4 regions of the Streptomyces sp. NPDC017056 genome follow, and region 2 is predicted to be linked to each of the others. Evidence: riboswitches for the same ligand, from Rfam matches in the RefSeq annotation. Region 2 holds a riboswitch; each other region holds the start of a gene.
What was found. A riboswitch is a leader RNA that binds a small molecule or an ion and turns the genes downstream of it on or off. The one in region 2 is predicted to bind cobalamin.
Positions count from the first base shown of each region.

Region 1: another riboswitch for cobalamin. It lies ahead of ACH4OW_RS14385 (FecCD family ABC transporter permease); the one in region 2 lies ahead of metE (5-methyltetrahydropteroyltriglutamate--homocysteine S-methyltransferase).
Region 3: another riboswitch for cobalamin. It lies ahead of ACH4OW_RS22165 (ribonucleoside-diphosphate reductase subunit alpha); the one in region 2 lies ahead of metE (5-methyltetrahydropteroyltriglutamate--homocysteine S-methyltransferase).
Region 4: another riboswitch for cobalamin. It lies ahead of ACH4OW_RS33500 (CoA-acylating methylmalonate-semialdehyde dehydrogenase); the one in region 2 lies ahead of metE (5-methyltetrahydropteroyltriglutamate--homocysteine S-methyltransferase).

Region 1 covers NZ_JBIRPD010000007.1:22,571-24,763, reverse strand. Annotated here, with positions in the region: gene ACH4OW_RS14395 (DsrE family protein) at 1-37, opposite strand, end outside; gene ACH4OW_RS14390 (FABP family protein) at 335-898, shown strand; cobalamin riboswitch at 894-1,034, shown strand; gene ACH4OW_RS14385 (FecCD family ABC transporter permease) at 1,134-2,193, shown strand, end outside.
Region 2 covers NZ_JBIRPD010000031.1:51,813-54,005, reverse strand. Annotated here, with positions in the region: gene metE (5-methyltetrahydropteroyltriglutamate--homocysteine S-methyltransferase) at 1-917, opposite strand, end outside; cobalamin riboswitch at 1,082-1,311, opposite strand; gene ACH4OW_RS36910 (cytochrome P450) at 1,387-2,193, opposite strand, start outside.
Region 3 covers NZ_JBIRPD010000011.1:274,557-276,749, reverse strand. Annotated here, with positions in the region: gene ACH4OW_RS22170 (TolB family protein) at 1-287, opposite strand, end outside; cobalamin riboswitch at 587-728, shown strand; gene ACH4OW_RS22165 (ribonucleoside-diphosphate reductase subunit alpha) at 888-2,193, shown strand, end outside.
Region 4 covers NZ_JBIRPD010000024.1:147,126-149,318, forward strand. Annotated here, with positions in the region: gene ACH4OW_RS33500 (CoA-acylating methylmalonate-semialdehyde dehydrogenase) at 1-1,170, opposite strand, end outside; cobalamin riboswitch at 1,375-1,556, opposite strand; gene ACH4OW_RS33505 (RNA polymerase sigma factor) at 1,605-2,193, opposite strand, start outside.

The sequences.
Region 1 (2,193 bases), on a different contig from region 2:
CCCCCGCTGTCACCTTGATCACCAGCTTCTTCGCCATACGGCCACTCTAGGGCGCGCGGCGGACCTCACAGCGCTGCCCTCGGCCACGCCGACTAGACTCGCTCCCGGTCCGTAATACCTCACTCCGTCCGAGGAGCGCGCTCGTGCTTGAGGCAGTCTTCACCACCCTGCTCGTCCTGGTAGCCGTCGGCGTCGTCGCTTTCGCCGGGCTGACCTGGAAGAAGCTGTACCAGGGCCAGCGCTAGAGACCCGCCCGCCCGTCACCACCACCGCCCTTCATACGAGCGCTTCGCGCGCCCCTGCCTTTTCCCCCTAATACAGATCGCCTGAGCTCATGATCGAGATCCCGTCCGACCTGAACCCGGCCCTCGTGCCCCTCGCCTTCCTGCTCGGCAACTGGGAGGGCGCGGGCGTCGCGGACTTCCCCGGTACCGAGAAGTGCAACTTCGGCCAGGAGGTCACCTTCACGCACGACGGCCGCGACTTCCTCGAATACACCTCGCACAGCTGGGTGCTGGACGGCGAGGGCAAGAAGGTCGCGCCGCTGGAGACCGAGGCCGGCTACTGGCGCATCGACAAGGACCGCAAGGTCGAGGTCGTGATGATCCGCGACGGTGGCGTCGCGGAGGTCTGGTACGGCGAGCTGGCCGACCAGAAGCCGCAGATCGACCTGGCCACCGACGCCGTCGCGCGCACCGCCGCCTCGGGCCCGTACAGCGGCGGCAAGCGCCTGTACGGGTACGTGAACAGCGACCTGATGTGGGTCGGCGAGAAGACCACCCCCGAGGTGCCGCTGCGCCCGTACATGTCCGCGCACCTCAAGAAGGTCGTCGACCCCAGTGAGTGGGCCAAGGACCTCAAGGACCTGCCGGACGACGGCATCGCCTTCTTCAAGTAACAGCCGTCTTCTCCATAACGACAGACGCAGAGCGCCCCGCGGGGAAAGTCCGGTGAGAGTCCGGCGCTGACCCGCAACGGTGAGCGGAACCCTGTTTCCGCCAGCCCGATCGCCCGCGGGGGCGCCCGTTCCGACAACTCGCCGTGGACTGCGAGGGGACGCCGCCGCCGGCCTCGCGCCTCGGACCACGGCCCCTTCCCGTACGGACACGGCCCGAGCCGAAGGCGCTGGTCCCTTGGCCGCCCCCGCCCGTACCGCCGCACCCCCGGCCCCCGCGACGGCGCCGCGCCGCGCAGCGCCGCTGCGTACCGGCCCGCTGGTCGCCGGGCTCACCGCCGCCCTGCTCGGCTCGCTGCTGTGCGGCGTCGGCCTCGGCGCCTCCGGCGTCGGCTGGGGCGACGTGCTGCGCTACCTCGGCGCCGGCCTGAGCGGCGGCACCATCTCCGCCGGCGAGGTCTCCGCCTACACCATCGTCTGGGAGCTGCGCTTCCCCCGCGCCGTGCTGGCCGCCGTCGTGGGCGCCGGGCTCTCCGCGATCGGCGTCGCCGTCCAGGCGCTGGTCCGCAACGCGCTCGCCGACCCCTTCGTGCTCGGCGTCTCCTCCGGCGCCGCGGTCGGCGCCAACGCCGTCCTGCTCTTCGGTTCACTGGCCGCGCTCGGCGTCTGGGCGCTGTCCACCGCCGCCTTCGGCTCGGCGCTGCTGGCGATGGCGCTGGTGTACCTGGCGGCCCGCAGCGCGCACGGGCTGACGCCGCTGCGGCTGGTCCTGACCGGCTCCGCGATGTACTACGGCTTCTCCGCCCTCGCCACCCTGATGGTGTTCGCCGCCGACCGCGGCGAGGCCGCGCGGTCCGCGATGATGTGGCTGCTCGGCAGCCTCAGCGGAGCGGGCTGGGGCTCGGTGCCGATCGCCGCGGCCGCGGTGGCCGCCGCGCTGGTGTACCTGATGGCCTCGGCGGGCCGCCTGAACGCGCTGGCCATGGGCGACGAGTCGGCCGCCGCGCTCGGCGTGGACCCGGGGCGGCTGCGCCGGGAACTGTTCGTGGTGACGGCGGGTGTCACCGGCGCGGTGGTCGCGGTCAGCGGGGCGATCGGGTTCGTCGGGCTGATGGTGCCGCACGTGACGCGGATGCTGGTGGGCGCCGGGCACCGGCGGGTGCTGGCCGTGGCGCCGCTGCTGGGCGCGGTGCTGCTGGTGTGGGTGGACATCCTGAGCCGGGTGCTGCTGGCGCCCGTGGAACTGCCCGTCGGGGTGCTCACCGCCGTCATCGGCGTGCCCTGCTTCGTCCTGCTGA
Region 2 (2,193 bases):
TTGCGGCCGTTGACGACACCGGCGACCAGGCGCTTGCCGGGCAGGCCGCCGACGGCCGCGAGCGCGTCCAGGTTTCCGGCGGCCGCCTCGGTGAAGTCCAGCGCCAGACCGTCGACGGGGGCCTTGGCGAGGACGGGCAGCGCCTCACCGAGCTGGTCGAAGTACGAGGCGACCAGCAGCTTCGGGCGGTCGGCGAGGGCGCCCAGCACGCGATAGGCGCGCTCGGCGGCGTTGAGTTCGGCGGGGGTGCGGTCCTGTACGAGGGCGGGCTCGTCCAGCTGCACCCACTCGGCCCCGGCCGCGCGCAGATCGCCCAGGACCTCGGCGTACACCGGCAGCAGCCGGTCGAGCAGGGTCAGCGGTTCGAAGTCGGCGGCGACCCCGGGGGCGGGCTTGGCCAGGAGGAGGTAGGTGACCGGGCCGACGAGCACCGGGCGTGGCGTGTGCCCGAGGGCGAGTGCCTCCGCCAGTTCTCCCACCTGCTTGCCGGAGTCCGCGGCGAAAACCGTGTCGGGCCCCAACTCGGGCACCAGGTAGTGGTAGTTGGTGTCGAACCACTTCGTCATCTCCAGCGGCGCCACGTCCTGAGTGCCGCGCGCCATCGCGAAGTAGCCGTCCAGTGCGCCGGCCGCGACGGCGGCGCGGTGCCGGTCCGGGACGGCTCCGACCATGACGCTGGTGTCCAGGACGTGGTCGTAGTACGAGAAGTCGCCGGTCGGTACCTCGTGGATGCCGGCGTCGGCCAGCTGCCGCCAGTTCGAACGGCGCAGGTCCTTCGCGGTCTCCAGCAGGGCGTCCGCGGTGACGCGGCCCTTCCAGTACCCCTCGACGGCCTTCTTCAGTTCCCGGTGCTGTCCCTGGCGGGGGTAGCCGTACACGGTGGCCCGTGCTGCCGCGGCTGCGGGCTTCGCTGTCACGGAACTCTCCTTCGCGAGCGTGATCTTCTCCGAACCCCGGCGACGGGACGAGAACGCGAAGGAATGACGGACCGGACGGACCATGGGGCGTCCGATGACGCCCGTGCCCGCCAGCTGTGGTCGCCGACCCTCCCTCGGGGTCACCGGGATGTCCGCGCACGCATGGACGCGCGCGGGCAACGGGCAGGTCTTCGGACTCGCGGGCACGCCTGCCGGATCGTCGTCCGGCGGACACCTACTGGCCGTCGCTTCCCGGATCCGCGGCCCGGATCCAGTGCGTATGACGGCGGTCGTTCCCGCTCACCGCTGCGGGGCAGTCCCGGATTCCCACCGGGTTCCCTCTTACGACGCGCCTGCCTGGCGGGCAGGGCGAACCAGCTGCACGGACACAGTAGATCGAGCGCGGCTCGCACGGACACCCCTGTTCACATGGCGGTACGTGAGATGGGACACGAGGGCCGCGACCGGCCTACGCGGACGGCCGCGGGCTCACGTTCATGCGGATGTCGTCGGCCGCCCACAGCACGAACCGTTCGACCGGCGTCACCTCGTGCCCCGGCGCGGGCCGGAACCGGAACCGCTTGAGCAGTACGGCCAGGACCAGTTGGGCCTCGACCGTCGCGAGAGCGGCGCCCTCGCAGCTTCGCGGCCCGATGCCGAACGGGACGTAGGCCAGCCTCGGCCGCCCGGCCACCTCCCGCGCGAGGAAACGCTCGGGCACGAACCTCTCGGGTTCGGGCCAGTAGCGGGGGTTCATGTGGACGGCCCAGAACGGGTAGAAGACCGTCGTCCCGGCCGGAATCTCGTAATCGCCCAGGGCGAGGTCCTCGGTCGTCTCCCGCGCACCGTAAGGACCGGGCGGGAACAGCCGCATCGACTCCTTGAGGACCATGTCCAGATACGTGAGCCGCCGCAGGTCGGCGTACCCGGGCACCGCGCGGTCACCGAGCACCCGGTCCAGCTCCTCGGCGACCCGTTCGCCCACCTCGGGGTGGCGCCCCAGCAGATGCAGGGTCCACGAGACCGCCACTCCGGTGGTGTGATGGGCGGCCAGCAGCGTCACCATGACGGTGTCGCGGATCCGCGCGGGCCGCTCACCGGCCGCGACGAGCGCACCGACCAGATCGCTCCGGTCGGCGGGGCCGCCGGAGCGGTGCGCCGCGACCACCCGGTCGACCGTCGCGCGGAGGTAGGCGAGGGCCCGCTCCGTCCGCCGCTCCCGCTCCTCCCGCGTCCCCGGCACCGGCACCTGGTAGAGCCGCCCCAGATATTCGGT
Region 3 (2,193 bases), on a different contig from region 2:
GTCCGTAAATCCTTGACGTAGACGTCCTGTTGGCCGTTGGCGTCGATGGGTCCCAGATTGGTGGCGTCCGAGGAGAATGCCACGAACCGCCCGTTCGCGCTGAGCCTCGGATCGCCCGAAAAACCGTTTCCCTGCGTTCCGTCCGCGGCGACGCTGACCCGCTCGGTGGCCGGGGCCGCCGCCGTCTCCGCGACGGCCGTGGCAGGCAGCGCGCCCGCCACGACGCAGACCCCCGCCATCAGACCCGCAACCCGGACCGCGCCACGCGCCGCACCGGTTCTTCGCATGTCTCCCCCCTCACACTTGTCCCCCACCCGCCCCATCGGGCGACAGAGCAGACAAGGAGCCAATACGCTTCAGGGGTCCCGGTCAACGCATCAGGGATGTTCCGCGCCACCAATACGCCCCCTGCATCAGCCCCCGTCCAGGCGGCCCGCGAACCGCCCCACGGCAGGCCGGAAGCGGCCCCGGAGCGGACCGCGGGGCGCCTTGCTGGGCCCGGAGAATGGCCTCGGGACGGCCCCCGAATACCACGGCTTCGGACAACCCCGTCGCAACGCGACACAAGATATGGGGGTGGGTGCACGAGGCGGCACAAGATGTATGCTCGTGCTCGCTGTCGTCGCAGGGGAATCCGGTGCGAATCCGGAACTGTCCCGCAACGGTGTACGAAGTGCGTAAATCCGCACCCGTGAGTCCGAAGACCTGCCCACAGCACGCCCGCGCCAGGACCGGCGCGGTCGTCGATACGTCCGGGTCTCGCGGGTTGGACCGGTGGACGCTGCGCGGTGTGCCCGCGCGCCCCTTGCCGTGCCGGGGGTGCCGCACGCCCGCACGCGGCCGTCGCGCTCCTCCCCAGGCCCCCGCCGAGTGAGGGAGAGCAGCACGTGACCATCGCGCCAACGGAGCCCGCAGCAGCCGAGCAGGTCGTGCAGCCCGCGAAGGACACGCAGCCCCGGCAGGGTGCCGACGGCCGGGCCGAGGACGGCCCCGGCGCCGCCCTGCTGCGCACGCTGACCGACCTCACCGCCGACCTGGCCGCCACCGACCCGGGCAAGATCGCCGCCGCCGCGCTGCGCGGCCGCCACCCCGGCTCGGACGAGGCCGAACTGCGCTCCCTGGCCATGGAGGCCGCGGCGGGCCTGATCGGCGACGAGCCGCAGTACTCCAAGCTCGCCGCGCGCCTGCTGACCCGCGCCATCGCGGAGGAGGCGGCCGCGGAGGGGGCGGTCGCCTTCTCCGCCTCCGTCGCCACAGGCCACCGCGAGGGCCTGATCGCCGACTCCACGGCCGAGTTCGTGCGCACCCACGCCGACCGCCTGGACGCACTGGTCGACCGCGCCCTGGCGGACGGCGCCGACGACCGGTTCGGCTACTTCGGCCTGCGCACCCTGCACTCCCGCTACCTGCTGCGCCACCCGATCTCCCGCCAGGTGATCGAGACCCCGCAGCACTTCCTGCTGCGGGTGGCCTGCGGCCTGGCCGAGGACCACAGCGAGCGGGCGCTCGCCGACGTCGCCGAGCTGTACCGCCTGACCAGCACCCTGTCGTACCTGCCCTCCTCGCCCACGCTGTTCAACTCCGGCACCCGGCACCCGCAGATGTCCTCCTGCTACCTGCTGGACTCCCCCCTGGACGAGCTGGACTCGATCTACGACCGCTACCACCAGGTGGCGCGCCTGTCGAAGCACGCCGGCGGCATCGGCCTGTCGTACTCCCGGGTCCGCGCCCGCGGCTCGCTGATCCGCGGCACCAACGGCCACTCCAACGGCATCGTGCCGTTCCTGCGCACTCTGGACGCCTCGGTCGCGGCCGTGAACCAGGGCGGCCGGCGCAAGGGCGCCGCCTGCGTCTACCTGGAGACCTGGCACGCGGACCTGGAGGAGTTCCTGGAGCTGCGCGACAACACGGGCGAGGAGGCCCGGCGCACCCACAACCTCAACATCGCGCACTGGATCCCCGACGAGTTCATGCGCCGCGTCGAGGCCGACGCCGACTGGTCGCTGTTCTCCCCCAGCGACGCGCCCGAGCTGGTGGACCTGTACGGCGACGAGTTCGACGCCGCGTACCGCAAGGCGGAGGCCGAGGGCCGCGCCGTCAAGCAGGTCCCGGCCCGGGTCCTGTACTCGCGGATGATGCGCACCCTCGCGCAGACCGGCAACGGCTGGATGACCTTCAAGGACGCCGCCAACC
Region 4 (2,193 bases), on a different contig from region 2:
CAGCACGGGCCCGAAGATCTCCTCCTGGTAGATCCGCATGTCCGTGGTGACCCGGTCGAAGAGCGAGGCGCCCGCGAAGAAGCCGTCCTCGTGTCCCGGCAGGGTGAAGTCCCGTCCGTCCACGACCAGTTCGGCGCCCTCGGCGACGCCGAGGTCCACGTAGGCGCGGACCCGGTCCAGCGCGTCCCGGCCCACCAGCGGCCCGAAGTCGGCGTGCGGGTCGTCGGAGCGGCCGATGCGCAGCGTGCCGATCCGCTCCTTGAGCCGTGCCACCAGCGCGTCGGCGGTCTCCTCGCCGACCGGTACGGCGACCGAGATCGCCATGCACCGCTCGCCGGCCGACCCGTACCCGGCGCCCACCAGGGCGTCCACCACCTGGTCGAGGTCGGCGTCCGGCATCACGACCAGGTGGTTCTTGGCGCCGCCGAAGCACTGGGCGCGCTTGCCGTGCGCGGCGGCGGTCGCGTAGATGTGCGCGGCGACCGGTGTCGAGCCGACGAAGCCGAGCGCTTCGACGCGCGGGTCCTCCAGCAGCGTGTCCACCGACTCCTTGCCGCCGTTGACGACATTGAGGATGCCCGGCGGCAGCCCCGCCTCCGAGAACAGCTCGGCCAGCCGCAGGGGTACCGACGGCGCCCGCTCGGACGGCTTGAGCACGAACGCGTTGCCGCAGGCGATGGCCGGTGCGGCCTTCCACAGCGGGATCATCGCGGGGAAGTTGAACGGGGTGATCCCGGCCACCACGCCGAGCGGGCGGCGCAGCGAGTGCACGTCGATGCCGGTCCCGGCGTTGTCGGAGAACTCGCCCTTGAGCAGGTGCGGAATGCCGGCCGCGAACTCCACCACCTCCAGGCCGCGCTGGAGGTCGCCGTGCGCGTCCGCGACCGTCTTGCCGTGCTCGCTCGACAGCAGCCGGGCCAGCGCGTCCCGCTCGCCCTCGACCAGGCGCAGGAAGTTCAGCAGCACACGGGCGCGCCGCTGGGGGTTCCACTCGCCCCATTCGGGCTGCGCGGACGCCGCGTCGGCGACGGCCGCGGCCGTCTCGGACCGGTCGGCGAGCGGCACCCTGGCCTGCACGGTGCCGGTGTTGGGGTCGAACACGTCGCCGTAAGCACCGGAGGTACCGGGGGTGTGCTTGCCGCCGACGAAATGGGTGAGTTCGCGGACCATGGGAGCCTGCTCTCGTCAGGTGGGATCCGGGGATGGCACGGCCGGGCACCCGGGCGGCGCGGAGGGCGCGCGGACCGTGGCGGGGCCGTGGGACGCGAAAGGCGTGGAACCGTCAGCGCGCGGGCGGTGCCGCGGGCCGGGCCGGATCACCTGGGCTGTGGGTACGCACCGGTGCCATGCGTGTCTGCTCCATCCTCGTGGACAACACGGAACAACACCCGCGGCCGGTATCCTGGCTTCCGGATCACCGCGCGCCGCCCGCCTTCCCGACCTCGGTCTCGTCAGTGGCGTGTTGCTCGGCGTCGCACTCCCCGGTCACAGTGGCGGGACCACGCCGGATTCGCACCGGCTTCCCTGCACCGCGGGCCTTGGTCACGACGATATAGTTGGACGTCCTAGTAAGTCCAGGGGGTCCCGCCGCGCGGCCCGGCCCGTCACCGCGCCCGGCGGGCGTCGAGCCCGGCGTCGAGCCCGGCGTTGAGCCGGGCGGACTGGCGCGTCAGGTGGTCGCGTTCGGCCAGGTTGGACGCCTTACGGGCGGCTTCGGCGTACAGCCGTGCCGCCGTCGGCAGGTCGCCGTCGCGTTCGTGGAGATACGCCGCCACCGCGGTGTGGCGGGGCAGGGAGGCGTCCAGCGCCGCCAGCGCGACCAGGCCGGCGCGCGGGCCGTCGGCCTCGCCCACGGCCACCGCGCGGTTGAGCCGGACGACCGGACTGCCGGTCAGGCGTACGAGTTCGTCGTACCACTCGACGATCTGCACCCAGTCGGTCTCCTGGGCGGTGGGCGCGTCCGCGTGGAGCGCCGCGATGGCGGCCTGGGCCTGGAACTCGCCCAGCCGGTCGCGGGCCAGGGCCGCCTGCAAAAGCCCGATGCCCTCGGTGATCGCCCCGGTGTCCCACCGGCCGCGGTCCTGCCAGGCGAGCGGCACCAGGCCGCCGTCGGGCGCGGTCCGGGCGGCGCGCCGCGCGTGGTGGAGCAGCATGAGGGCGAGCAGCCCCGCCACCTCGGGGTGGTCGAACGCG